2 regions of the Achromobacter pestifer genome follow, and region 1 is predicted to be linked to the other one. Evidence: riboswitches for the same ligand, from Rfam matches in the RefSeq annotation. Region 1 holds a riboswitch; the other holds the start of a gene.
What was found. Region 1 has a riboswitch for glycine ahead of gcvT (glycine cleavage system aminomethyltransferase GcvT). Riboswitches for the same ligand answer to the same signal wherever they lie in the genome.
Positions count from the first base shown of each region.

Region 2: it holds a riboswitch for glycine, as region 1 does, so the genes downstream of both, FOC84_RS24345 (D-amino acid dehydrogenase) here and gcvT (glycine cleavage system aminomethyltransferase GcvT) in region 1, are expected to answer to the same signal.

Region 1 is NZ_CP053985.1:3,661,801-3,676,246, forward strand. Features, by position in the region: gene FOC84_RS17575 (GGDEF domain-containing protein) at 30-1,271, shown strand; gene FOC84_RS17580 (GNAT family N-acetyltransferase) at 1,281-1,799, opposite strand; gene FOC84_RS17585 (hypothetical protein) at 1,913-2,365, shown strand; gene FOC84_RS17590 (arginine/lysine/ornithine decarboxylase) at 2,630-4,891, shown strand; gene FOC84_RS17595 (NAD(P)/FAD-dependent oxidoreductase) at 4,891-6,093, shown strand; gene FOC84_RS17600 (superoxide dismutase) at 6,242-6,856, shown strand; gene FOC84_RS17605 (ZIP family metal transporter) at 6,887-7,780, shown strand; glycine riboswitch at 7,836-7,931, shown strand; glycine riboswitch at 7,967-8,089, shown strand; gene gcvT (glycine cleavage system aminomethyltransferase GcvT) at 8,176-9,276, shown strand; gene gcvH (glycine cleavage system protein GcvH) at 9,375-9,752, shown strand; gene gcvP (aminomethyl-transferring glycine dehydrogenase) at 9,856-12,729, shown strand; gene FOC84_RS17625 (DUF945 family protein) at 12,812-14,446, opposite strand, start outside.
Region 2 is NZ_CP053985.1:5,127,888-5,142,333, reverse strand. Features, by position in the region: gene FOC84_RS24365 (AraC family transcriptional regulator) at 1-877, shown strand, start outside; gene FOC84_RS24360 (NAD/NADP-dependent octopine/nopaline dehydrogenase family protein) at 995-2,092, shown strand; gene FOC84_RS24355 (3-hydroxybutyryl-CoA dehydrogenase) at 2,109-3,104, shown strand; gene ampC (class C beta-lactamase) at 3,120-4,256, opposite strand; glycine riboswitch at 4,411-4,502, shown strand; glycine riboswitch at 4,504-4,595, shown strand; gene FOC84_RS24345 (D-amino acid dehydrogenase) at 4,640-5,869, shown strand; gene FOC84_RS24340 (DJ-1/PfpI family protein) at 5,896-6,462, opposite strand; gene FOC84_RS24335 (PLP-dependent aminotransferase family protein) at 6,557-8,002, shown strand; gene FOC84_RS24330 (metal-dependent hydrolase family protein) at 8,038-9,351, opposite strand; gene FOC84_RS24325 (alpha/beta fold hydrolase) at 9,417-10,199, opposite strand; gene FOC84_RS24320 (helix-turn-helix domain-containing protein) at 10,463-11,317, shown strand; gene nadB (L-aspartate oxidase) at 11,352-12,914, opposite strand; gene nadA (quinolinate synthase NadA) at 12,935-14,074, opposite strand; gene FOC84_RS24305 (PhzF family phenazine biosynthesis protein) at 14,222-14,446, opposite strand, start outside.

The DNA of each region.
Region 1 (14,446 bases):
TTTCCGCAAGCGTTAAAAAGCCCCGATCCGTGCGTTACCCCCATATCCCCTGGCTGCCTCTGTTGTTCTATCCCGCGCTGCCGGTGGCCGCCGCGGTGGGGCTGCTGTTGTGGCGCGAATGGCCGCCGGCCCTGACGCAGATCGTGCCGTTCGTGCCCTGGGTGATGGCGCTGATCGGCGTCGCCGTGTGCCTGATGTACCAGCGCGCGCAGACCATGGTGCTGATGCTCAGCGTGTTGGCCGCCACGGCGGCCTGGCCGACGCTGGCCACGGAAGCGCCCTGGGCCGTCGGGCCGGCGCTGGCGTGGTGGTCCCTGGCTTACACCATCAACGCCCTGTGGTCCGAGCGTTCCAGCATGCTGCTGGACACGGCCGCACGGATAGGCCTGATCGCCGCCGGCGCGGCCGCGATCGCGTTGGCCGGCAAGGACGGCGTGTCCGATCTGCTCGGCATGCTGTCCGTGCAAGGCAGGTTGGCGCACCTGAGCGTGCCGATCGAAGGGCTGATTGCGCTGCTGGCCACGGGCTTGACGCTGACCCTGCTGCTGTTGCGCTATGGGCGTCCGCAGCAGGCGGGGCAATGGTTGGGCTTCGTGTGCATGGCCTGGGCCTTGCCGCGCGGGGCGCAGCACCCCGTCGAATTGGCGCTGATGTCCACCGCCGCGCTGACGGCGCTGTGCATCTCGCTGGCGCACGAAGGTTTCCACATGGCGTTCCGCGACGAGCTGACCGGCCTGCCGGGCCGGCGCGCGCTGAATGAGCGGCTGCAGCGCATGGGCCGCGTCTACACGCTGGCGATGGCCGACGTCGACCATTTCAAGGCCTTCAACGACACCCATGGCCACGACGTGGGCGACCAGGTGCTGCGCATGGTGGCGGCGCAGTTGCGGCGCGTGCCTGGCGGCGGCCACGCCTACCGCTACGGCGGCGAGGAATTCACGCTGGTGTTCCCGGGCAAGACCGCGGCGGAAAGCATGCCGCACCTGGAAAGCGTCAGACGCGCCATCGAGGCCTACCAGATGCGGCTGCGCGACAAGCCGGCGCGTCCCAAGGCCGACCAGATCGGCCTGCGCCGCCGCAGCGGGCGTGACGCGCGCAATGCGCGGCCGCTGCGCGTGACGGTCAGCATAGGCGTGGCCGAACGCAGCGACGCCTTGCGTGCGCCGGAGGCGGTGATCAAGGCAGCGGATCAGGCGCTCTACAAGGCCAAGGACGAAGGCCGCAATCTGGTGCGGGCCTACAGCACGCGGCGCCGGGCGGGCGCGGCCTGAGGCCGGAGGCTACTTGCCGGCCAGCGGCAGCGCCATCAGCGCCTCGTCGTAGAGTTCACCGTTCACACATAGCGCTTCGCGCTCGCGTCCGTACTCGGTAAAGCCCAGGCTGAGGTACAGCGCGGTCGCGGCCAGGTTGTTGGCGGTCACGCTCAACTGCACCTGGCGGATGCCGCGCATGCCCGCGGCATGGGCGATCGCCGCCTGCATCAACTGCCGGGCCAGTCCCTGGCCGCGCTGCGCCGGCGCCACGTACATGCTCCAGATATGCGCCTTGTGGCGCATCTTCAGTTTGCGCTGCCGGCCCACGCCGACCATGCCGGCCAGGGCCTCGCCCTGGAACACGCCGAACATCGCGCTGTCGTCCGAAGGCTGGATCCAGCCGCGGATGTCCTCCAATGTCAGCGTGTGTTCCTCTTCGTAACTCGATCCGAACGATTCGGGGGTTTCCACCAGTGCATCCAGGCGCAATTGGCGCAGCGGCGCGGCGTCGGCGGGAACAAGGCGTCGGACGATGACAGGGAGCATGGCAGGCAAGTGTTGGGATTAGGGAACGTTAGGCTGCGGTTTGGGCAGTATAGGGGGACACGCTGCCTATAATGGTCCTAACGCCGCTTGCGGTTTTCACAAAGGAGCCAATGATGTTCGGTTTCCTCAAGACAAACCAGGACGCCAAGCGCGACGAAGTCCAGGAAGAGTTCGTGGCGCGCGTGGCAGGGGCCGCGCAGGACTTTGTCCAGGCTGCCGGTTCGACCGGGGCCGTGCTGGACTACACGCCGTCCAGCGTCCATGCGCTGGACGAGGCGTTGGAGGCCGCCCACCTCGGGACCTTGCCTCTCACCCCCATGCAGACCGTCGGCGCCGCCGCCTACCTCTACGAGGTGGGACGCCGCGCGCATGGCGGGCTCTACGAAGTGTGCGATGACGAGGATCCGGTGGTGCTGGTCTGCGGCGAACCCGGCGTCGAGGTCTGCTTCGGCGCCATCGCCAAGGTCGAAAGACGCATCCGCTACGGGTCGGCCGAGGCCATCCCGCCCTATTTCGAACAGTTCCTGACGGCCTTGCAGGCAGGCGAGGCCCGCACCATCCGCTAGCGTCCCGGCGCTTCAGGCGCCAGGTTTGCTCCCCCGCGCAGCCCGGGTCTCTGTGCTGAAAACGTCCGCTTTTGGCGCGATGACAACGGCTGTTCGGGCCATTCCGGGATTTCCCTTAGGACTGTAAGAAAAACAGCCCTACAATTCGGCCATTCCCGCCGCCCTGGCGGGTGCTCGCGCCGTCTGTCATCAGGCGGATTTTTCCTAGAAGTACACTCGCGCCGCGTTACGCGTCCGAACCCGCCTTGCCCCAGGAGCGCCTGCATGAAATTCCGCTTCCCCATTTTCATCATCGACGAAGACTACCGTTCCGAGAACGCGTCCGGTCTGGGTATCCGCGCCTTGTCCGCGGCGATCGAGGCCGAGGGCGTCGAGGTGATCGGGGTGACCAGTTACGGCGACCTGAGTTCGTTCGCCCAGCAGCAGAGCCGGGCCAGCGCCTTCATCCTGTCGATCGACGATGAAGAATTCGACGTGGATTCGCCCGAGGACGTGGCCAGCGCCATCAAGAACCTGCGCTCCTTCATCGGCGAGCTGCGCTTTCGCAACGCCGACATCCCCATCTACCTGTACGGCGAGACGCGCACCTCCGAGCACATCCCGAACGACATCCTGCGCGAACTGCACGGCTTCATCCACATGTTCGAGGACACCCCCGAATTCGTGGCGCGCCACATCATCCGCGAAGCCCGCAGCTACGTCGACGGCCTGCCGCCGCCGTTCTTCCGCGAACTGGTCAAGTACGCGCAGGACGGCTCGTATTCCTGGCACTGCCCCGGCCACTCGGGCGGCGTGGCGTTCCTGAAGAGCCCCGTGGGACGGATGTTCCACCAGTTCTTCGGCGAGAACATGCTGCGCGCCGACGTCTGCAACGCGGTGGACGAACTGGGCCAGCTGCTGGACCATACCGGCCCCGTGGCCGAATCCGAACTGAACGCCGCGCGCATCTTCCACGCCGACCACTGCTTCTTCGTAACCAACGGCACCTCGACCTCGAACAAGGTGGTGTGGCATGCCAACGTCGCCGCGGGCGACGTGGTGGTGGTGGACCGCAACTGCCACAAGTCGATCCTGCACGCCATCACGATGACCGGCGCGATCCCGGTGTTCCTGCGCCCCACGCGCAATCACCTGGGCATCATCGGCCCGATCCCGCTGGAAGAATTCCATCCGGACAACATCCGCAAGAAGATCGAGGCCAACCCCTTCGCGCGCGAAGCGGTGAACAAGAACCCGCGCATCCTGACGCTGACGCAGAGCACCTACGACGGCGTCATCTACAACGTCGAAATGATCAAGAAGCAGCTGGGCAGCTATGTTGACACGCTGCACTTCGACGAAGCCTGGCTGCCGCACGCCTCGTTCCACGAGTACTACCAAGACATGCACGCCATCGGCGTGGATCGCCCGCGCAGCCAGGACGCGATGGTGTTCGCCACTCACTCCACGCACAAGCTGCTGGCCGGCATCTCGCAGGCCTCGCAGATCATCGTGCAGGAGTCCGAGACCCGCAAGCTGGACCGCAACGTCTTCAACGAAGCCTACCTGATGCACACGTCCACCTCGCCCCAGTACGCGATCATCGCGTCCTGCGACGTGGCCGCCGCCATGATGGAACCGCCGGGAGGCACCGCGCTGGTCGAGGAAAGCATCCGCGAAGCCCTGGACTTCCGCCGCGCCATGCGCAAGGTGGAGTCCGAGTTCGGCAAGAACGACTGGTGGTTCAAGGTCTGGGGCCCGAACCGCCTGGTTTCCGAAGGCATCGGCAACCGCGACGAATGGATCCTGGAATCCAACGACCACTGGCATGGCTTCGGCGAAATGGCTGAAGGCTTCAACATGCTGGACCCGATCAAGGCCACGGTCATTACCCCGGGCCTGGACATGTCGGGCAGCTTCGGCGAAACCGGCATTCCGGCCGCGCTGGTGTCCAAGTACCTGACGGAACACGGCGTGGTGGTCGAGAAGACCGGCCTGTATTCATTCTTCATCCTGTTCACCATCGGCATCACCAAGGGCCGCTGGAACACGCTGCTGACCGCCTTGCAGCAGTTCAAGGACGACTACGACCGCAACCAGCCGCTGTGGCGCATCCTGCCGGAATTCTGCCGTGACCATCGCCGCTACGAGCGCATGGGCCTGCGCGATCTGTGCCAGCAGATCCACGAGGCCTACCGCGAGCGCGACGTGGCCCGTCTGACCACCGAGATGTACCTGAGCGACATGGTCCCGGCGCTGAAACCGTCGGACGCGTTTGCCCGCATGGCGCACCGCGAGGTCGAGCGCGTCGACATCGACAAGCTGGAAGGCCGCGTCACCGGCGTGCTGCTGACGCCGTATCCCCCGGGCATTCCGCTCTTGATCCCGGGCGAACGCTTCAACCGCACCATCGTCCAGTACCTGCAGTTCGCGCGTGAGTTCAACGAGCGCTTCCCCGGTTTCGAAACCTACATCCACGGCCTGGCCGACGAAGTGGGTCCGGATGGCGAAAAGCGCTACTACGTCGACTGCCTGATCGAAGACTGATGTTCGATGTAGCAGTACTCGGCGCCGGCGCCGCGGGCATGATGTGTGCCGCGGTCGCCGGCCAGCGCGGCTTGCGCGTGGTGCTGGTCGACCACGCCGAGCGCCTGGCGGAGAAGATCCGTATTTCCGGCGGCGGCCGCTGCAACTTCACCAACATCGGCGCCGGCCCCGCCAACTTCCTCTCCGACAACCCGCATTTCTGCCGTTCGGCCTTGGCGGGCTACACGCCGCAGGATTTCCTGGCGCTGATGAAGCGCCACCACATCGCCTGGCATGAGAAGCATCGCGGGCAGCTGTTCTGTGACGATTCCAGCGAATCCATCATCGAGATGCTGCGCGCCGAATGCGACGCGGGCAGGGTGCAGTGGCGCATGGGCTGCTCGGTGTCCGAGATCGGCCATGGCGAGCAGGGCTTCGAGCTGCGCTCCAGCCAGGGTCCGATCCGCGCCGCGAAACTGGTGGTCGCCACCGGCGGCATGGCCATTCCGCAACTGGGCGCCACCGATTTCGGCCTGAAGATCGCGCGGCAATTCGGCCTGAAAGTGGTGGAGCCGCGGCCCGCCCTGGTGCCGCTGACCTTCGATGCCGAGCAGTGGCGGTCCTTGTCCGAATTGTCCGGCGTGGCGCTGGAGGTCAATCTGCAAACAGGGCAAGGCAAGGCGCGCGGCGAGTTCCTCGAGGATCTGCTCTTCACTCACCGGGGCCTGTCCGGTCCGGCCATCCTGCAGATTTCCAGCTACTGGCAACCCGGCGAGCCCATCGTGATCGATCTGGCGCCCGGCCGCGATCTGGCGGAAGAACTGCTGGCGTCGAAGTCAGGCAACCGGCAGCAGCTGCATACCGTGCTGGCGGGCCTCTGGCCCAAACGCCTGGCCGACCGCTGGCTGCACCTGGCGGAGCAGGGCGGCAAGCCCGGCCTGGCGGCGCTACGCCTGGCGGACGCGCCGGACAAGACCTTGCGTGCGCTGGCGCAGGACATCCACCAGTGGACCCTGGTGCCCAGCGGCACGGCCGGCTACAAAAAGGCCGAAGTCATGCGCGGCGGCGTGGACACGCGCGGGCTGGACCAGAAATCCATGCAGGCCAAGACCACCGCCGGCCTCTATTTCATCGGCGAAGCCGTGGACGTTACGGGTTGGCTGGGCGGCTACAACTTCCAATGGGCCTGGGCTTCGGGCGTCGCCTGCGGCAAGGCGCTGTAGTTTCCACCTAGGGCCATGGCGTCGATAGGCCGGCGCTATGGCAAGAATTGGAAGCTTGCCGTTGTGATATTAAATAAAAATACTTATCATTTATGTTTTCGATATTGATCTAGCCTCGAACAAGGGGGCGGATCTCACGGAGACATGCATGGCTTACACCCTTCCGCCCCTGCCGTACGCCTACGATGCGCTGGAACCCCACATCGACGCGATGACGATGGAGATCCACTACAGCAAGCACCATCAGACCTACGTCAACAGCCTGAACGCCGCGCTGGAAGGCGCGGGCATCGTCACCAATGAGCCGGTCGAGTCCCTGGTGGCGCGGCTGGAGCAGTTGCCCGAAACCGTCCGCGGCGCCGTGCGCAACCATGGCGGTGGCCATGCGAACCACAGCCTGTTCTGGTCGGTCATGTCGCCCGAGGGCGGGGGCGAGCCGGACGGCGCGCTGGCGGCGGCCATCGAAGCCGAGCTGGGCGGGCAAGCCGCATTCCGCGACGCCTTCACCAAGGCCGCGCTGACCCGCTTCGGCAGCGGTTGGGCCTGGCTTTCGGTCACGCCGGCCGGCAAGCTCACGGTGGAAAGCAGCGCCAACCAGGACAGCCCGCTGATGCATGGCAACACGCCCATCCTGGGGCTGGACGTGTGGGAGCACGCCTACTACCTTAAGTACCAGAACCGCAGGCCCGAGTACATCGGCGCCTTTTACAATGTTGTGAACTGGCCTGAAGTGGCGCGCCGTTACGCGGCGACGCAGCGCTGAGCGCATCCCTGGCAAGGAGGGCAGCGGCACATGAATACCTTCAGCCGTCATCGCGTGCGGCCAGCAGCCACCAGCATCAGCGTGTGGACCCTGGCCGTATTGGTGGCCTGCCTGGGCCTGCACCAGCTGTGGGCCTATCTGGACGTGCGCGCGCCGCACGTGGCCGATGCCCTGCTGGGCGGGCTGGTGGCGGCAGCCGCCACGGCGCTGGGCACCCTGCCCATCCTGTTCGCCCGCAGCATTCCGCAAAAAATGCAGGACAGCATGTTCGGCTTCGGGGCCGGCGTCATGCTGGCGGCCAGCGCTTTTTCGCTGGTGGCGCCGGGCATCGCGGCGGGCCGCGACCTGGGCTACGGTCCCTGGGGCGCAGGGCTGACGGTGGGCGCCGCCGTGCTGCTGGGGGCGGCCGTGCTGCTGCTGATGGACCGCACCCTGCCGCACGAGCATTTCATCAAGGGCAGGGAAGGGATCGAGGCGCACCGCCTGCGCCGCACTTGGCTGTTCGTCTTCGCCATCACCCTGCACAACCTGCCCGAGGGCCTGGCCATCGGCGTGGGCTATGCGGGCAACGACGCCATGCGCGGCACCGCGCTGGCTACTGGCATTGCGATCCAGGACGTCCCCGAGGGGCTGGTGGTGGCGGTGGCGCTGCTGGCGGCGGGCTACCAGCGCGCGTTCGCCGTGGCGCTGGGCATGCTGTCCGGCTTGGTCGAGCCGCTGGGCGCGGTGCTGGGCGCCGCGGTGGTGGGTTGGTCCGAGCCGCTCTTGCCCTGGGGCCTGGGTTTCGCCGCGGGCGCCATGCTGTTCGTGATCAGTCACGAGATCATCCCGGAATCGCACCGCAAGGGGCATGAGGTCTACGCGACTTGCGGGCTGATGTTGGGCTTCGTGCTCATGATGCTGCTGGACACGGCGCTGGGTTGAGGCCGCCGCAGGCATTCCCTGGCCGCGGCTTTCGTTGTATGCTTTCGGCGCTGTCACGCATGTTGCGGGAGAGAGCGGCCTGTATGTCCGGCCGCCGCCGAAGGCGCAATTCGCCCAGAATCGCTCAGGTAACCCATACCGCCCATGCTTGCCCCGTCCCGGTTTTCTTACCGCATGGACGCGGCAAAACAGTACTCTGGAGAGACCTGGCGCCGCCCCTGAACTAGGGACATAGCGAGCAGCCCAGGCGCCGAAGGTGCAAACCCGCCACGCGGGGCAACTCTCAGGCAAAAGGACAGAGGGGCGGAAGATTCAGCCGTTGTGCCAGCGCAGTCCGCTTGGCGCCACCGGCATTCCGTAACCCTGGCAACACTGCCGTCCCGGAGTTTCCGCGCATGTCCGCAACCCTCAAACGCACCCCGCTGGCCGAAGAACACGTCGCCTCTGGCGCCCGCATGGTCGACTTCGGCGGCTGGGACATGCCGCTGGCCTACGGTTCGCAGCTGGAAGAGCACCATGTCGTGCGCCAGGACGCCGGCATGTTCGACGTGTCGCACATGCTGAACGTCGACGTCGCCGGCCCGGACGCTTTTGCGTTCCTGCAACGCCTGGTCGCCAACGACGTGTCCAAGCTGACCGTGCCCGGCAAGGCGCTGTACAGCTGCATGCTGAATCCGCAGGGCGGCGTGATCGACGATCTGATCATCTATTTCTTCGCCGCCGACGAATGGCGCGTGGTGGTCAACGCCGGCACGGCCGACAAGGACGTCGCCTGGATGCAGCGCGTCAAGCAGGCCGGCCAGTTCGACGTCGCCATCACCCCGCGCCGCGACCTGGCCATGGTGGCGGTGCAGGGGCCGAACGCCCGCGCCAAGGTCTGGGCCGCGCGCCCGGCCTGGCAGGCCGCCAGCGAACCGCTGACCCCTTTCGTGGCCGCCCGCGTGGGCGACGACACCCTGGTGGCCCGCACCGGCTACACCGGTGAAGACGGTTTTGAAATCGTGCTGCCCGCCGCCGAGGTGGTGCAGCTGTGGCGCGATCTGGTTGCCCAAGGCGTGCGCCCTTGCGGCCTGGGCGCGCGCGACACGCTGCGCCTGGAAGCCGGCATGAACCTCTACGGCCAGGACATGGACGAGCTGACCCAGCCCGACCAGGCCGGCCTGACCTGGACCGTGTCCCTGAAGAACGCCGAGCGCCGTTTCATCGGCCGCGACGCCCTGGAACAATTCGCCACCCCGGCCAGCTTTATCGGCCTGAAGCTGCAAGAGCGCGGCGTCATGCGCGCGCACATGGCCGTGCGCACCAAGGATGGCATGGGCGAGCTCACCAGCGGCACCATGTCGCCCACGCTGGGCGTGTCGATCGGCTTCGCCCGCCTGCCGCAAGGCGTCAAGCCGGGCGACACGGTCGAAGTCGACATCCGCGGCAAATGGGTGCCCGCCCTGGCCTGCAAATTGCCGTTCGTGCGTAACGGCAAAGCGGTCGAACACTCGTAAACTCGAAGCTTCGCGCGAGCCGCCGGCCCCTGGGGCGATGGCCGCCCGCGCGAGGCGCGCAACACCATTCATCTACCCGCATTCCCTCAGGAGTTCCCATGAGTCTGCCCACCGATCGCAAGTACACCGAGTCCCATGAATGGGTCAAAGCCGAAGGCGACGTGTTCGTCGTCGGCATCACCGATACCGCCCAGGACCAATTGGGCGACCTGGTCTTCGTCGGCGACGTGAAGGTCGGCGCCAAGCTGAACGCCGGTGAGACCGCTGGCGTGGTCGAGTCGGTCAAGGCCGCTTCCGACATCTACGCGCCCGTGGCCGGCGAGATCGTCGCGTTCAACGAAGAACTGGAAAACAACCCCAACCTGATCAACGAATCGGCTTTCACCGCCTGGATCTTCAAGATCAAGCCGGTCAATGCCGCCGACGCCGACAAGCTGCTCGACGCCGCCGGCTACGAAGCCGTCGCCAACGGCTAAGCCGCTGGTCCGGACCGGGCGCGCAAGCACTAGCTCCGCGCCCGATCCGCAAGATGCAATACCGTCCGTCCTCCGACGACACCCGCTATCCCGAGACCTCTCCATGTCGCGCGCCCTAGACACCCATACCGACTTCATCCCCCGCCACATCGGCCCTTCCGACGCCGACCAGGCCGCCATGCTCGCCGTCATCGGCAGCGCCAGCCTGGACGCCCTGCTCGAGGAAGTCGTGCCGCCCAAGATCCGCAGCCAGGCCCCGCTGGCGCTGCCCGCCTCGCGCAGCGAAACCGACGTGCTGGCCGAACTGAAGCAGATCGCCGGCCGCAACAAGGTCTACCGCAACTACATCGGCCAGGGGTACTACGGCACGCAGACGCCCAACGTGGTGTTGCGCAACATTCTTGAGAATCCCGCCTGGTACACGGCCTACACGCCTTACCAGCCCGAGATCTCCCAGGGCCGCCTCGAAGCCCTGCTGAACTACCAGACCATGGTCGCCGACCTGACCGGGCTGGACATCTCCAACGCCTCGCTGCTGGATGAAAGCACCGCCGCCGCCGAAGCCATGACGCTGGCGCGCCGCAGCGCCAAGTCGAAGAGCCCGGTGTTCTTCATTTCGCGCCACGTGCATCCCCAGACCATCGAAGTCGTGCGCACGCGCGCCGAAGGCCTGGACATCGAGATCGCCATCGGCGACGAGGCCGAGGGCCTGCCGGAGTGCTTCGGCGTGCTGCTGCAGTATCCGCACAGCACCGGCTCGGTGGCCGACTACCGCAAGCTGGCCGAGGCCGCGCACGCGCAAGGCGCCATCGTGGCCGTCGCGACCGACCTGCTGGCGCTGGCCCTGCTGGCCGCGCCCGGCGAATGGGGCGCGGACATCGCCATCGGTTCGGCCCAGCGCTTCGGCGTGCCGTTCGGTTTCGGCGGCCCGCATGCCGGCTTCATGGCCTGCAAGGACGCCTTCAAGCGCAACATGGCCGGCCGCCTGGTCGGCGTGTCCAAGGACGCGCAGGGCAATCCGGCGATGCGCCTGGCGCTGCAGACGCGCGAACAGCACATCCGCCGCGAGAAAGCCACTTCCAACATCTGCACCGCGCAAGTGCTGCTGGCCGTGATGGCCGGCATGTACGCCGTGTGGCACGGCCCGGCCGGCATCCGCCGCATCGCCGAGCGCGTGCAGCGCAGCACCGCCATCCTGCGTGCCGAGCTGGTCAAGCTGGGCGTGAAGGTCGCCAACGACACCTTCTTCGATACGCTGCTGCTGGAAACCGGCGCGGCCACCCCGGCCATCCTGACCGCGGCCGATTGCGCGCACATCAACCTGCGCCGCGTCGACGGCGCCCGCCTGGCGGTTTCGCTGGACGAGACCGTCACCGTCGCTGACCTGCAGGCGCTGGTCAACGTCTTCGCCGCCGGCCTGGAGCGCGACGACGTCGAACTCGACATCGACGCGCTGGACGCGGCCGCCGCCAGCGGCATTCCCGCCGGCGTGGCGCGCGAAAGCGCGATCCTGACGCATCCGGTGTTCTCCAGCGTGCAGTCTGAAACCGACATGCTGCGCTACCTGCGCAAGCTGGCCGACAAGGACCTGGCGCTGGACCGCACCATGATCCCGCTGGGTTCGTGCACCATGAAGCTCAACGCCACCGCCGAGATGATCCCCATCACCTGGCCCGAGTTCGCGCTGATCCACCCGTTCGCACCGGCTTCGCAAAGCCAGGGCTACAACGAACTGATCGACCGCCTGTCGGCGGCGCTGTGCGAGATCACCGGCTACGACAACATCAGCCTGCAGCCCAACTCGGGCGCGCAGGGCGAGTACGCCGGCCTGTTGGCCATCCGCGGCTACCACCAGGCCAACGGCCAGCATCAGCGCAACATCTGCCTGATCCCGTCGTCCGCGCACGGCACCAACCCGGCCTCGGCGCAACTGGCCGGCATGGACGTGGTGGTGGTGGCTTCCGATTCCAACGGCAACGTCGATCTGGCCGATCTGCGCGCCAAGATCGAGCAGGTCGGCGACAAGCTGGCCGCGCTGATGATCACGTATCCGTCCACCCACGGCGTGTTCGAGGAAGCTGTCACCGAGATCTGCGATCTGGTGCACCAGGCCGGCGGCCAGGTCTACCTGGACGGCGCCAACATGAATGCGATGGTGGGCGTGGCCCAGCCGGGCAAGTTCGGTTCGGACGTGTCCCACCTGAACCTGCACAAGACCTTCTGCATCCCGCACGGCGGCGGCGGTCCCGGCGTGGGTCCGGTGGCGGTGCGCGCGCACCTGGCGCCTTACCTGCCTGGCGTGGTGAACGAACAGGGCAAGCTGCCTGGCGACGCCAAGGTCGGTCCGGTCTCGGCCGCGCCGTTCGGCTCGGCAGGCATCCTGCCGATCCCGTTCGTGTACATCTCGCTGATGGGCGCCGACGGCCTGCGCCGCGCCACCGAAGTCGCCATCCTGAACGCCAACTACATCGCCACCCGCCTGCGCGACCACTATCCGGTCCTGTACGCGGGCCGCAATGGCCGCGTGGCGCACGAGTGCATTCTCGATGTGCGTCCGCTCAAGGAAACCAGCGGCATCAGCGCCGAAGACATCGCCAAGCGCCTGATGGACTACGGCTTCCATGCGCCCACCATGAGCTTCCCGGTGGCCGGCACGCTGATGGTCGAGCCGACCGAATCGGAAGGCGTCGCCGAACTGGATCGTTTCATCGACGCGATGATCTCGATCCGCGAGGAAATCGCCCAAGTCGAGCGCGGCGAGCGCGATGCCGAGGACAACGTCCTGAAGAACGCGCCGCACACCGCGCAGATGCTGCTGGCCGAGGAATGGCTGCACGACTATCCGCGCCAGCAGGCCGCCTATCCGGTGGCTTCGTTGCGCGACGCCAAGTACTGGCCGCCGGTTGCCCGCGTGGACAACGCCTACGGTGACCGCAACCTGGTGTGCGCCTGCCTGCCGATCGAAGCCTACGCATAAGCGCAGTCGGCGCGGCCCGGCGGCAAAAAAAATCCCCCATCCGAAAAGATGGGGGATTTTTTCGTCTTGCTTCGGCCGAGGCTTACTTCGCCGGCGCGGCCTTGCTGGCCACGGAGAAGTCTTCGGCGATGCTGAAGAACGTGTTCAGCATGATCTGCAGGTTTTCCTTGCCGATGCCGCCTTCCGAGTTCATGTCCATCTGCAGCACGGCCCGGTTCTTGTCGTCCAGGTAGGCGCGCGTCCAGCGGTATTCCTGGTTCCAGGCATTGATGGCCTTGAGCGAGACCGGCTTCTTGCTGCTGTAGGTCGCGGTCACGACCAGGTCATGGCACTTCTCGGTGAAGTCGTTGCACAGGAAGTCGACGCGCAGCTCGCTGGCGCCCGTGTCGCGGGGATCCAGGATCAGGACGGGACCCTCGTCGCCATCCTGCTTGCGGGGGTTGTAGACCATGTCGTCCAGCATGGTCGTCACGGTGTCCAGGTCGAAGTCCTGCATGTAGCCGGCCGCGGACGCGGTGTCGGAGGCTGCGGCCAGTTCCGTGCCTTCGGCCGGTTCGCCTTCCTCTTCCATGCCGTCCATGTCGTCGTCCATGCCGGTCGCGCCCAGCAGGCCCGCGAACAGTTCGTCGGCGGGGATCTTCTGGCCGTTCAGGTCGCCCATGCCATCGGCGAAGTGGAACTTGCCGATGATGTTGTCGCCGTCGTTCTTGCCGACGTTGAGCATTTCAGCCATGCCGGACATCGAGCGCATCTGGTCGTCGGCTTCCTCGGCAGCTTTTTCCGCGGTCAAGCCTTGCTTCTTGACGGCGTACTGCACGATCAGGTCGCGCACCATGGGCTTGGAGATAACCAGGGTCGCATCGATCTGCTTGATGGCCTTGACCATGATCTCCTGTGGCGTCAGATCCTTGACGTTGGGCGGATTGGTCAGGTCCAGGGCGAAGGTCAGCTTGCTTTCGCCCTTGTCGGTCTTCCAGCTGATCGGGTCGATGCTGAACGTGGGGTTGCCGTTGAGCAGCTTGCCGGCATTTTCCAGCACGGCGTCGAACTGTTCGTCCTTCAGGCCTTCGTCGCTGGCGCCCAGCATGTACTGGCGCACGATCTGGTTGTAGGTGTCCGACAGCTGCTTGATGGCGGCGCCGTCCAGCTTGGCGAGCTTGATCACAGCCTGGCCGTTGCCCAGGGCCACGTCGTTGAACGTGATGTTGCCGGTCTGGTAGGTGGCTTCGACGTTGACGTTCTTGTCGTCTTCGGCCAGCTTGACGCCATAGCCCAGGTTGTCCAGCGAGACCTTGACGTCGTCACCGGGGCGGGTGACGTCGATGCGCTTGAGCTTGACGCTGGAGTCGCCAATGGACAGGCCGAACTTGCCCATGCGGCTGTTGACGTCCATCGTCAGGCCGGACACCAACATCTTGATGGGGTCGTCCGATTTTTCGCCATCCACCGACAGCGTTTCCATCAGGGCGTGCGCCGTGACGGCTTGCTGCGCGCGGTCGAAGGTGCCGTTGATCGCCATGCCGCTGAAGTTGACGGCGTTGCCTTCGTGCGTGATCTGCACGGGGGCGATATTGGCGGTCGAGGTGGCGAAGCCGCCGAAATTGATGATCGTGTCCGCGCTCAGGGGCACCACGCCCTTGGTCAGCTCGAACAGTTCCTTGATGTTGTCGGTCTTGGCGAGCTCGGCGTGCGTGAACGCCAGCTTGGGCGCGATGGC
Region 2 (14,446 bases), 1.5 Mb from region 1:
CGTCCCTCCGGGAAAATCCCTGCAATCCCGCCTGTACGGCGTCTTCTTCGGCAATGCGGCGCTGTTCGATCTGCATTACGGCGCCGAGGTCGAGATCGACGCCGGCGACATCGCCAGCTACTACCTGATCCGCATCACGCTGCAAGGCTCCGGGCTGATCACGCTGGGCAAGCGCAGCGCCTCCATGAACGCGGGCAGCCTGACGATCTCCTCGCCCTCCGAGCGCAGCGTGATCCGCATCGGCCGCGACTGCCGCAACCTGATCCTGCGCGTCGAGCGCGAGGCGCTGGAACGCCAGTTGCAGCGGCTGCTCGAGCGCCCCGTCAAACAGGCGCTGGTGTTCGACCTGCAAATGGATGCCGACGCTCCCGGACCGGTGGCGGTGCGCGAAACGCTGGACTATCTCTGCCGGCTGTACCGCCACCCCGCCATCGAAGGCGTCACGCAGACCCTGGCCGCCGGTTTTTCCGACTACCTGCTGACGCTGCTGCTGACCCAGCTGCCGCATAACTACTCCGAGGCCCTGCAGGCGGACCGCCGCCAGCCGCTGCCGCTGCACGTGCGGCGCGCGCGCGATTACATAGAAAGCCATCTGGACCAACCGCTCTCGCTGATGGACCTGGCGGCCCACTGCGGCGTCTCCGTGCGCACGCTGCAAAACGGCTTCTCGCAGTTCCTGAAGCAGAGTCCCAGCGACTACGTGCGCAACCAGCGGCTGGCGCAGGTGCACGCGGCGCTTGCGCAGGCCGGTGAAGGCGACAGCGTCACCGACATCCTGCTGCGGCACGGCATTTCCAGCTTCGGACATTTCGCCACCCACTACCGCAAGCGCTACGGCTGCCTGCCGTCGGACACCCTGCGCCAGGGCAGGCATTAGGCGCCGCCGGGCGGCGCGTGGATTCGCTTGCCGGATCGGAACGCCGCTTGCGCGTTCGGCGCAGCCTGGCCTGCGCGCCGCCGCTAGGATCAAGGCTCCAACAGACGGAGCTTGACCATGAGAATCAGCGTCATAGGCGGCGGCCACGGCTGCTACGCGGCGGCGGCCGACTTGTTTGAAAAAGGCCATGAGGTGCGCTGGTGGCGGCGGGACTGGGCAGCCTTCCAGGGATTGCGGGACGCGGGCGCGTTGACGGTCACCGATTATCGCGGCACGCGCCAGCTCCCGCTGGGCGACGGACCGCGGCAATTGCAGCTGGTGCGCGACCTGGCCGCGGCCGTCGCGGATGCCGAGCTGCTGGTCATACCCCTGCCGTCCACCACCCACGAAGCGCTGGCCCAGGCATTGGCGCCGCTGCTGCGCGACGGCCAGGTCGTGTTCCTGCCGCCTGGCACCTTCGGCTGCTACGTCTTCGCCCGCGCCATGAAAGACGCCGGCAATTCCGCCGATACGGCCTTCGCCGAGACCGGCACCCTGCCCTATCTGGCCCGCAAGCATGGCGAAAGAGTCGTCGTCAGCGGCTATGCCACCCGCCTGCCCACGGGCGTCTTCCCGCGCCGGCTGTCGGAGCATGCGCTGGCCGTGGTCCAGCGCGCCTACCCCAGCATCGAACCGGTAGAGGACGGGCTTTCCGGCGCGCTGATGAATGCCGGCCCCATCATCCACCCGCCGCTCATCATGATGAACGCGGGGCCGCTGGAACACTTCGACAATTGGGACATCCACAACGAAGGCACCCAGGCCTCCATCCGGCGCGTGACCGACGCGCTGGACGCGGAGCGCATCGCCATCCGCGCGGCCCTGGGCTATGCCGCGCCGCACTTCCCGCTGGCCGACCACTATGCCGCCGAAGGCGACGAATGGATGTACGGCCGCGGCGCCCACGGCCGGCTCACCGACAGCGGCGACTGGCGCGAGGACATAGACCTGCACACGCACCGCTACATGCTCGAGGACACGCGGCTCGGCCTGTCATTCCTGGTATCCGCCGGCCGCTGGGCGGGCGTGCCGACGCCTGTGGCGCAAGGCTTGCTGAGCCTGGCCAGCGCGGTGACCGGCCGCGATCTCTACGCCGAAGGACGCACGCTGGAGCGCCTGGGCCTGGACCGCCTGTCGCGCGACGGCATGCGCGAACTGCTGGCTGAAGGCTGCTGACACGAGGATGCATGCCATGAACGAAAAACTGTGCGTGATCGGCGCCGGCCGCATGGGCGTGGGCATCACGCTGTCATACATCCATGCCGGACTGGACGTCACGCTGATAGACATCAAGCCGCGCACGCCCGCTGAGCAGGCCGAGTACTTTGCACGCGTGCGGGACGATCTGCGCCGCGAACTCGGCATCCTGTCCAGGCTGGGCTTGCTCGATGCCTCGCAGGCGGAGATTGCGCTGGCGCGCGTGCGCTTGTGCGCGCGCGAGGATGCCGAAGCAGACCTGCGGCAGGCGCGCGTGGTGTTCGAAGCCGTGCCCGAACGCCTGGACGCCAAGCGCGACGCCTTTCTATGGCTGGGCGCGGCCTGCGCGCCGGACAGCATCATCGCGTCGACCACCTCCACCTTTCTCGTCACCGAACTGGCGGAATTGGTGCTGGGCCCGCAACGTTTCCTGAACGCGCATTGGCTCAATCCCGCTTACCTCATTCCGTTGGTGGAAGTGAGCCGCGGCCCCCAGACCAGCGAGGCCGCGACGCAGGGCCTGCTGGAAACGCTGCGCCTGGCGGGCAAGAAGCCGGTGCAATGCGCCCCCGCCGCCGGCTACATCGTGCCCCGCATCCAGGCCCTGGCCATGAACGAAGCGGCTCGCATGGTGGAGGAAGGCGTGGCCAGCGCCGAAGACATCGACACGGCCGTGCGCCTGGGCTTCGGCTTGCGCTTCTCGGTTCTAGGGCTGTTGGAATTCATAGACTGGGGCGGCGGCGACATCCTCTACTACGCCTCGCGCTATCTCGCCGACGCCATCGATCCGCGCTTCGCCTCGCCCGCCCTCATCGCCCGCAACATGGAACAAGGGCGCAACGGGCTGCGCGACGGCCAGGGCTTCTATGACTACGCCGGCGTGGACCTGAACGCCTACAAGATGGAGCGGTTGGCGCAGTTGTGCAAGCGGCTGGAAGTGATGGAGCTGCTGCCCCGCTACGACGCGGCGCGCCAGCCGCCTGCGCGCTAGCCCGGGCCTGCGCGCCTATTTATCCCATTCGTCCAGGATCCGGTACGCCAGCCGGACCCTGGCCTCGTTCGGATAGTTGCGGTTGGCCAGTATCACGATGCCCAACCGCTTCGACGGCACGAACGCCACGTAGCCGCCGAAGCCATTGGTCGAACCCGTCTTGTTGATCCACACGGCCTCCTGCGGCGGCAGCGGCGGGTTCAGCGCGGCCACCGGCTGGCTCTGGCTGTTGTAGTTGCCGGCGTTGGCCGTCAGCAACGCGTCCAGCGTCGCCGGATAGCGCAGTTGCTCCCAGGCCAGGTCCTGGGTCATATCGCCCAGCTGGTAATAGCCGACGTGCGTCTGCGCGATCGCATCGCGCAGTTCGGCATCGGCGAGGTTCAAACCCATGTTCGCGTCGACGAAGCGGATCAGGTCGCGCGCGCTGGTCTTCACGCCGTAGGCCTCGTCCGCCAGCACGCCCGGATTCACGCGCACGGGCGCGTCCTGCTTGTTGTAGCCCTGCGCGTAGTCCGCCATCCTGGCGGCGGGCACGTCGATGTAGGTGCTGGTCAGGCCCAGCTTGGGAAACAGGTCCCGCTCCATGGCCGCCTTGAACGGCCGGTTCAGGCTCTTGGCCGCGACCACGCCCAGCATGCCGATGCTGGGGTTGGCGTAGGTACGGTACGTGCCGGCGGCATGCTCGGGCTTCCAGGCCTTGAGGTAAGCCATCAGCTGCGCCTGGTTCTTGATCCCGTCGGGCACCTGCAGGGGAAAGCCGCCGGTCGTGTGCGTGCCCAGGTTGATCAGGCTCAGTTTGGCAAAGTCGCTGCCGGCGAGCTCCGGCAGGGTCTTGGCCGGGCTGTCGGCCAGGACCAGGCGGCCGCGCGCCTGCGCGTAGGCCGCCAGGGTCGCGGTGTAAGTCTTGCTGATGGATCCGATCTCGTAGAGCGTGTCGCTGCCGGCCGGCTTGCCCGTTTCCCTGGACGCCACGCCGTAGTTGTAGAAGCGCTGCGCGCCGTTGCGGGTGACGGCGATCGACAGGCCCGCGATGCCGTGTTCGCGCATGACGGCCTGCGCCGCTTCGTCGATCGCGCGGTCGGTCTCGGCCTGACCGGCTTGCGCCAGGGCGCAGCCCCCAGCCATCAGTGCAAACAACCCCGTGCGCAGCATTCTGCTCAGGCGCATACCCGTCATCCCTTTTCGTATTGAGTCCCGTGGCGCCGCGGCGAACGGCGCGCATGCATCGTAACGCGGCGCGGCGCTCCATTGGTACTAACCCTTAGCCTCATTTCCGAGAATTTTGGCTATTCTCGCCTCGTCGATCCAAAACCCCGCAGAAGAGACCTGTCCCAGCGGCAGGCGCCGACGGAGCAACCGCCCCGGAAACTCTCAGGCAAACAGGACTGCGCGGTCTAGACAATCTGGAGAGAGGCGCCAAGCGCGCCCACCGAAGGGGATCCCGCCGCCGCTTGCGCCGCGGGTGAAGCTCTCAGGTACAGAGACAGATGGGGTGCTGCGGCCGGGTGGCCGCGGCCACTCAATCTGGAGCCATCATGCCCCGCATCGCCATCATTGGCGCCGGTATCACCGGCGTCACGTCCGCCTATGCCCTGAGCAAACTGGGATACCAGGTCACCGTCTATGACCGCCAGCGCTATCCCGCCATGGAAACCTCCTACGCCAATGGCGGCCAACTGTCGGCCAGCAACGCCGAGGTCTGGAACAGCGCCGCCACCGTCATGAAAGGCCTGCGCTGGCTCGGCCGCCGCAACGCGCCGCTGCTGCTCAACCCCCGGTTCAGCTGGCACAAGTATTCATGGCTGGCGCAGTTCGTCGGGCAGATCCGCAACTATCGCCGCAACACCATCGAGACCACGCGGCTCGCCATCGCCGCGCGCCAGCATCTGTACGCCATGGCCGAGGAAGAAGGCATAGATTTCGATCTGGAACGCCGCGGCATCCTGCACATCTACCACGACGCCGCCAGCTTCGAGACCGCGCGACGCGCCAATGCCCTGCTGCAGGAAGGCGGGCTGGAACGCTACGCGGTATCGCCCGAGGAAGCGCGCGGCATCGAGCCCACGCTGCAAACCCCCTGCTACGGCGGCTTCTACACGCCCTCGGACGCCACCGGCGACATCCACAAATTCACCAGCGGCCTGGCCCGCGCCTGCGAGCGCCGCGGCGTGCGCTTCGCGCAGGACGCCGACATCCGCAACATCAGCGTGGACGGCGCGCCGTACGTGCTCGACGTCGCGCGCGAGGGCGGCACGCGCCACGAACAGCACGAGGCCGACGCCATCGTCGTCTGCGCCGGCGCGGTCAGCCGGCAGTTCGCCAGGCAGCTGGGCGACACGCTCAACATCTACCCGGTCAAGGGCTACTCCATCAGCGTGCACCTGGACGACGCCGCCAGCCAGGCCGCCGCGCCGCATGTCAGCCTGCTCGACGAAGCCGCCAAGATCGTCACCAGCCGCCTCGGCGACCGCTTCCGCGTGGCCGGCACGGCCGAATTCAACGGCTTCAACATGGACATCCGCGCCGAACGCGTGCAACCGCTGGTGGACTGGACCCGCAAGCACTTCCCCGGCATCCGCACCTCGCGCGTGGTGCCCTGGTGCGGATTGCGCCCCATGACCCCCAGCATGATGCCCCGCGTCGGCCCCGGCAGGCGGCCGGGCGTGTTCTACAACACGGGGCATGGGCATCTGGGCTGGACCTTGTCGGCGGCGACCGCGCAGATGCTGGCGGCGAGCGTGCGGGAGGGGGTGGGCGAGGTTTGAGAACGTAGAACAGCGCCACCGCGCGCTCACTCCACCTTGGCGATCATCCCCAGCATCGCCTCGGACTTTTCCTTGCCCAGCAAGCGCTCGACGATCCAGCCCGCGAGATCCTGGGTGGACAAGCAGCCGCCCGCCGATGCCACATTGCCGTGCACGACCAGCGCTTCGTGCACGGTGCTGATTCCCATCGACTCCAGTTCGGCGAACACGCCGGGATAGGTCGTGGCCGTCTTGCCTTCCAGCAAGCCCAGCTTGGCCAGGAACAGCACCCCCGAATCGATGGCGCCGATCACCTGGCGGTCCGGATCCAGTTGCAGGCGGGCCATGAAGTCCGCGTCCGCCAGCTTGGCGCGCGAACCCGGACCGCTGACGATGAACACGGCGTCGGCCTCGCGCAGCTCTTCCAGCTTGCCGTGCGGCCGGAAGCTGATGCCGGTGTTGGACCTGACCTCTTCGCCATCGGAACAGATGCGGACCGACCAGGGCCCTTGGTAGTTCACATAGTCCGGATCCTGCACGCGGTTGAACAGGTCCCAGGGCAGGAACAGGTCCACATCGGTAAACCCGTCGTAGGCAAGCATTGCGACTTTCATCAGTCTCTCCAGTCTAGACAAGACGTGATGCTAGTGTCGCCGCCAGCCTATCTGTATAGTCAGATATCCAACAAAACCACCTATACAGAATTCAATGGCCGCTTCCGCCACCACATATGGCCGCATTGCCTCGCGGTTGGGCGCCGTGATCGCACGCGGCCAGCTCGCGCCGGGAGACAAGCTGCCGTCAGTGCGGCAACTGGCGTTGGCCAACAAGGTCAGCGCGCCCACCGCCGAACGCGCCTTGCGTGAGCTGGAATCGCAGGGCCTGGTCGTCGCCCGCCCCCGCTCCGGCTACTACGTGGCGCCGCGCCACCAAGCGCCCGTTGCGCGTCCGGCGCCCCAGCGTCCGTCCGCGCTGCCGCGCCCCGTCACGCTGACCGGGCAGGTCCACGACCTGTTCGCCCAGGCCCGCTCGCCCGACCTGGTCATGCTGGGCGCGGCCACGCCTTGCCCCGACTGGCTGCCCAACCGCGAACTGGCCCGCAGCGTCGCTGCCGCGCATCGCCGCCTGGGCGCACAGGGCGTGCTGTACAGCGTGCCGCCCGGCCGCGCGGACCTGCGCCGCCAAATCGCCAAGCGGGCGCTGCGCTGGGATGGAAACCTGGATCCCGACAAGCTCATCATCACTGCTGGCGCCACGCAGGCCATGCAAATCGCCCTGGGCGTGGTGACGAAGCCCGGCGATACGGTCGCGGTGGAATCGCCCTGCTACTTCGGCACGCTGATGCTGCTGAAGGCGCACGGCCTGAAGGCGCTGGAGATCCCCGCGCACGCGGACTGGGGCATGGACCTGGAGGTGCTCGATGGCGCCTTGAAGCGCTACCGGATCGCGGCGGTGATCGTGTGTCCGACCGCGAACAATCCGTCCGGCTTCACCATGCCTGCGAAAGCGAAGCAGCGGCTGGTGAAGCTGATCGCGCGCGCGGGTGTGCCTCTGATCGAAGACGACCTGTATGGCGACATCACCATGCAGCCGCAACGCGAACCTTCGTGCAAGACCTTCGATACCGCAGGCATGGTGCTGTATTGCTCGTCGGTGTCGAAAACGCTGGCCCCAGGCTGGCGCACCGGCTGGCTGGAGGCCGGCCGCTACGTGCGCGAAGCCACGGAAAAGCGCGTCGAAGCCAGCCTGGCGGGATCGCCCGTCATGGAGGCGGCGCTGGCCGATCTGATGCTCAATGGCGACTACGACCGGCACCTGCGGCGCTTCACAGCCAGGACGCAGGCCTCGATGCGCGCCATCTCGGCGCGGATACGGTCTACCTGGCCCGCAAGCACCCGCTACACGCAACCGGATGCGGGGTTCCTGCTGTGGCTGGAATTGGCAGCAGGAACCGATACGCGGGAATTGATGCGACAGGGGCAGGCCGAAGGTTTCAGCGTCTGCCCTGGCGCGATGTTCTCGGCGGACGGCAAGCGGTTTGCAAATTGCCTGCGAATGAACACGGCATTGCCGGCAACGCCGCAGCTGCTGGCGGTGATAGACCGGATCGGAGAACTGATTGCGCAGCGCGCGGCTACAGCACACCCCGCCTGACGGAAGAAGACGCCCCCTTGCGGGCGCCCGAGGGTTCAATGCGCCACGGCCTCCCTGAGGTCCTCCGTGGTCTGCACCGCCGCGGCATCGCTGCGCCCGCCTGGACGAGTGTCCTTGCACACCTGCCCATCCTTCATCACCAGCACGATCCTGTCCGGATCGACCAGCAGCGACAGATCCTTGAGCGGATCGCCATCGACCATGACCAAGTCCGCCAGATAGCCGGCGCGCAGCATGCCCAGTTCATCCGGCCGCTGCATGATATGGCCGCCCAGGCCGGTGGCGGAAACCAGCGCCTCCGTGGGGGTCATACCGATGTAGTCGACGAAATACTGGAGATCATTGGCGTTGGTACCATGCGGCATCCAGGCAAAACCGTAGTCGCCTCCGGGCAGGATGCGGATGCCCCGCTTGTGCATCTTGCGCAGCGACTCCGAGGCGATTTCCAGTTCGCGCTTGTAGCCCATCTGTTCGGCGATGGCGGGCGTGATGCCGTATTCAGAGGCATTGAAGGCGGTACGGATCAACCAGCCTATGCCGGGCGCGACGAAATGGCGGTCCTTGTTGGCTTCCAGCATGTCGAGTGCCTCTTCGTCGGCGAAGCTGGCGTGGTAGATCATCTCGATGCCGTGACGCACGCATTGCTTGACCGACTCGCTGGAGCGCGCGTGGGCCGCGACGCGCTTGCCATAGCGCTTGGCCTCGCTGGCCAGCATGGCGATCTCGTCTTCCGCAAACGGCGACATCTCGGCCGGCAGCCCGGCGATGTACTCGCCGGACAGATTTATCTTCAGGTGATCGACACCGTATTTGATGAAGGTACGCGCCGAGCGCCGGATCTCTTCAGGGCCACAGCACACGCTGCCGAAGCTAAGCTCGTCGAACGGCATGTGCGGCAGCGAGTTGTCGCCCAGCGCGCCTATGGTGGTGATCTCCTGGCTGCCCGCCAGATACCGCGGCCCCGGGCATTCGCCGGCGTTGATGGCGTTGCGCAGCACCACGTCCAGCCGTGGCTTGGCGGCTGCCGCGCCGATGGCCGAGGTCCAGCCCATTTCCAGGTAGCGCTTGGCCACGCGCACGCACCAGAGGATGTGCTCTTCCGGCGGCATGAACTGGATCGCGGCTAGCGTAGGCTGGTCATTCCAGGAGAAATGCGTGTGCGCTTCCGTCATGCCGGGCATCAGAAAGCGGCCGCGCCCGTCGATGAGGCGCGCGCCCTCCCGGCTCACCTGCTCGGGCGTGCGCGCGACCTGCGCGATGCGCGCGCCGTCGATCAACACTTCGCCTTGAAAAGGTTCCATGCCGCTGCCATCGAAGATGGCGACATTGGTAATGGCAATTCTGGACATGACAGGTCTCCTCCGGCCCGCGTTGGGGGCCGATTTCTTATGTTGAAACGCCAGGAAAACGTGGCCTAGCGCAGCGCCGCGTGGAACTCCCGCAGGGCCTGCATGCAGGCTTGGGGCTTTTCGTAGGTGGTCCAGTGGCCGCATCCGTCCAGCACGATGCGGCGGCTCCCGGGCATGCGCGCGGCCAGGGTCTCGACATTGGCCGGCGGCGCAACGCCGTCCTGGTCGCCGGTGACCAGCAGGGCCGGCGCGCCTATCGTCTCGACAGTGGCCGGCTGCGCATCGGCCAGCGCCTCGCAGCTCTGCGCATAGCCTTCCGGCGGTTGGCGCATCACGCTCTCGCGCACCAGCGCCAGCACGGCGGGTTGATCCTGCTTGGTCTGAGCGCTGGTCGCGGCCTTGACGATGGCGTCTGCGATCTCCTGCATGGCCGCGTCGCCGCCGCGGGCCAGCTGCGCCCGCGCACGGATGCCGGGCCGCCCCGCGTCCGGCGGCGAGGCCAGCGGGCCGAACAAGGCCAGCGACTTGACCCTGCCCGGATGCGTCACGGCAAGATGCTGGGCCACGACGGTACCCAGCGAATGCGCGGCGATGTGCGCCGCATCTACGTCCAGTGCGTCCAGCAGTCCGGCCAAAGCGTCCACATAGGCGGCGATGGACAGGCGCTTTTCGCCCAGAGCGGAGCGTGCGCTGCCGGGCAGATCGGGACGGATTACGCGGAAACCGTCGAAGGCGCCCATGACCGGCGTCCAGGTGTTCGAGGAGCCGCCCAGGCCGTGTATGCACAGCAGTGCAGGCCCCCCGCCGTCGATTTCCACGGCCATGCCGTTGACGTGTTGCGTGCTCATGCTGCCGTCTCCTTTTATCTGAACAGTCGCTGCTTGCATCGGCATTGGCGCCGGCAATTTTCCATGACTGTATCGGCGCAGGCGGCGGCGCGCTTATCGTCGGGTACGCGGACTTATCGCAGAGTCAGATTTTGTGCCTAGTGAATACACCTAGCGCGGACAAACGCGCAAACCCCCATAAAATTCCCTGAGCGCCGCACCCGCCCGCACACACGCACGCCCAGGCTTGCGCGACGAGGCGATGAGAAAAACGGGAGACAAAGATGCAGGAGACCTACGCCTTGCACGAAGGCGCGTTCGGCCGCGCCGTCGTGCTGGAACTGCGCGACGACCTGATCGCGCACGCGCACGCGGAAGTGCAGTTGGCCCTGTGGCTGGGCGGCGCGCGCGTGCTGGGGCATGTCGGCCAGACCCCGGTCCCCTATAGCGAACACCTGGCGCTCGGCACCAACACCTACGAATCGCACGACGCGCGGCTGCTGGAGCGCTCGCGCCCAGCGATCTTCCTGGTGCTCTACATCGCCAAGCCCTGGCTGGACGAGCGGCGCGCCGCCACCGGCCGGCCGTTCCATTTCGCCGCTCCTGGCGTTCCGATTGACGCGGCAGTGCGCCAGGGCTGTTGGCGCCTGCTGGACAAGATTGTCGCGCCGCACGAACACCCGGGCGCCGACCTGGATGCCGAAGTGGAGGCCCTGCTGCAAGCGGCGATCGACTCGTCCACCGGACCCGAACGCCCGCGCAGTCTCATGCCCGCCGCTCCGGCGCTGGACCGCAGGCTACGCGCGGCGATCGCCTATATGCGCGAACATGCCCACGAACCGATCACGGCCGAGGAAGTTGCCAGCCGCGTGGGCCTGTCGCGCGGCCATTTCTTCGCGCTGTTCCGAGACCAGCTCAACACCACGCCGCAGGTATTCTGGAGCGCCGTGCGCGTGGAGGAAGCGGTGCGCCTGCTGGTGCAGCAGGAACAGCCGCTGACCTCGGTGGCGCTGGACCTGGGTTTCTCCACGCCCGGCAATTTCTCGCGCTTCTTCCGCGAGCACATGGGCGTATCGCCGTCGCGCTTCAGGCGCGCCGCAACAGGCGCCGCACAGCATCTGCTGACCGGTGTTTCCTGAGCCGCTGGCCGGCCGGAAACTGCCCCACCCGCGCCTACGCTGGCGCGGCAGGCGCGCGCAATCGCAAATCCACGGCGTCCGAGCCCGGACGATCCCGGTTGAAATGCGCCCCCCGGCTTTCACCACGCGCGCTTGCCGCCCGCACGATGAGATCTGCCACCACGGCCAAGTTGCGCAGTTCCAGCAGTTCCAGGCTAGGCCCCTCGCGCAACAGCCGCGCCTCAATCTGCGCGCGCAGCGGACCGATGAAGGCCGCTGCGCGCGCGAGCGATGTGTCGCTGCGCAGCACGCCCACGTCGCGGCTCATCAGCTGGCGCAGATCGCGCCGCAGCCAGGCCAGGTCGGGAGACGCCGGCAGCGCGATTTCATCGGCGGCCCGCCTCCGACCGGGGACATCTTCCGGCTTCTGCTCGAGTATGTCTTGCGCCGCAGCCCGCCCCGTCACCACGCACTCCAGCAGCGAATTGCTGGCCAGGCGATTCGCGCCGTGCAGTCCGGTGCAGGCGGCCTCGCCCACCGCATACAAGCCAGACAGATCGCTGCGGCCCGCCAGGTCGGCGACGATGCCGCCGCAGGTGTAATGCGCGGACGGCGAGACCGGGATGGAAGCCTTTGTGATGTCGATGCCCAACGCCAGGCAGCGCGCATGGATGGTGGGAAAGTGTTCCCGCAGAAATTCAGGCGGCTGGTGGCTGATGTCCAGCTGCACGCACGCCAGCCCATGGCGTTCCATCTCGCCCTGGATAGCGCGGGCAACGATGTCGCGCGGCGCCAGCTCGGCGCGCGCATCGTGCGCCGGCATGAAGCGCGCGCCGCCGGGCAGGCGCAGCACGCCGCCCTCGCCGCGCACGGCCTCGGAAATGAGGAAGCCGGCGGCCTGCGCATGATGCAGGCCGGTGGGATGGAACTGCGTGAACTCCATGTTGGCGATCCGGCAGCCCGCGCGCCACGCCATGGCAATGCCGTCGCCGGTCGCGGCCGGCGGCGCGGTAGTCGTCTGGTATGCCTGCCCCGCACCGCCCGTGGCGAGCACGACATGACCGGCCGCTGCGTCGAAAATCCGCCCGCGGCGCAGGTCCAGCAGGCGCACGCCGCGGCAGCGCGTCCCGGCCGTGCCTGCGGTCCCGTCCAGAATCAGGTCCACGGCGCAATGCGCTTCCAGCAAGGTGATGCCGGGTTGCCGCCGCACCCGATCCTCCAGCGCCGCGATGATGGCGCTGCCGGTCGCGTCCGCCGCGTGCGCAATGCGGCGCAGGCCGTGTCCGCCTTCGCGCGTCAGATGCAGTCCGTCCCGTTCCGGCGTGAACGCGACGCCCTGCTCCTGCAGCCAGGCGATCGCGCCGCAGGCCCGGGAGATGATGCCCCGCGTGGCCGGCAGGTCGCACAGGCCGGCGCCGGCGACCAGGGTGTCGTTGACGTGCGCCTCGACGCTGTCCTGCGCGCCCAGCGGCGCGGCGATGCCGCCTTGCGCGCGGTTGCTGGCGCTGTCGCGCAGCGCCCCCTTGGAGACGAGCGCGACGCGCCGCCGCGGAGCCAATTCCAGCGCCGCGGCCATGCCAGCCAGCCCGCTGCCGATGATGATGACGTCGAATTCCATGAGCCGACCTCCGGTAGTTCTCAGGCCGGCCCGACGCTGGCGTACAGGGCCGTGTCGCGCGCCAGATCGCCGCTGGCCTGCACGCGGCGCTTGCGCCGGTCGGCGAAGTCCAGCATGCGGTCGATCGGCGCCTTGGCGCGCAGGCCCAGCGCCGGATCCAGCCTGATCTCGTTGCGGCCGTGCTCCAGCGTCTCGGCCAGGTTGCTCAAGGCGTTCATGGCCATCCAGGGGCAATGCGCGCAGCTCTTGCAGCTGGCGCTGTTGCCCGCGGTGGGCGCGGCCAGGAAGGTCTTGCCGGGCGCTGCGGCGCGCATCTTGTGCAGGATGCCCTGGTCGGTCGCCACGATCAGCAGGCCGGCATCGAACTTGCGCGCGGCCTCGATCAGCTGGGTAGTCGAGCCCACCACGTCCGCCTGCGCCAGCACCGCCGCGGGCGATTCCGGGTGCGCCAGCACCTTGGCCTGCGGATGCTCGGCGCGCAGCAGTTCCAGCTCCGTGCCCTTGAATTCATCGTGCACCAGACACGATCCCTGCCACAGCAGCATGTCGGCGCCGGTCTGGCGCTGCACGTAGTCGCCCAGGTGGCGGTCCGGCGCCCACAGGATTTTCTCGCCGCGCGCATGCAGGTCGGCGATCACGTCCAGCGCGATGGACGAGGTCACGACCCAGTCCGCGCGCGCCTTCACCTCGGCGCTGGTGTTGGCATAGACGACTACCGTCCGGTCCGGATGGGCATCGCACCAGGCCGCGAAATCGGCGGCCGGACAGCCCAGGTCCAACGAGCAGGTGGCGTCCAGGTCCGGCATCAGGATGCGCTTGTCAGGGCTCAGTATCTTGGCCGTCTCGCCCATGAAGCGCACGCCGGCCACCACCAGCGTACGGGCTTCGTGGTCGCGCCCGAAGCGCGCCATCTCCAGCGAATCGCCGACGCAGCCGCCGGTTTCCTCGGCCAGTTCCTGCAATTCCGCATCCACGTAGTAGTGGGCGACCAGCACGGCGCGCTCCCGCGCCAGCAGTTCGCGTATGCGCGCCACGCAGGCGGCGCGCTCGCCGGCCGGCAAGGGTTCGGGCACGCGGGCCCAGGCCTGGCCGATGGCGCTGGTGCAGCTCGGCGTGGCAGGCAGATCGAATTCGACATACCGGCGGTTGGGGGTGTCCATGGACGCGTCTCCTCGCGGAATTTTTATACTCATAATGAGCATTTATTGGTCAAAAAAAGAGCACGGTTTATGCTAGTGTTGAGCATAAGCCGTGTCAATCTCTCTTTTGTTACGCCGCAGCGCGCGCGGGCGGCTGCCCGCCCGGCCTCAGATGTAGATCGCGCCGCGCATGTACAGCGCCGCCTGGCCGCTGATGATCACGCGGCCGTTGTCCAGCACCTCGCAATGCAGCTGGCCCTTGCGCGCCCCGCCCTGCTGCGCGCTCAGGCTGCGCTTGCCCAGGCGCTGAGCCCAGTACGGCGCCAGCGAGGTATGCGCCGATCCGGTCACCGGATCCTCGTTCACGCCCACGCGCGGCCCGAACCAGCGCGA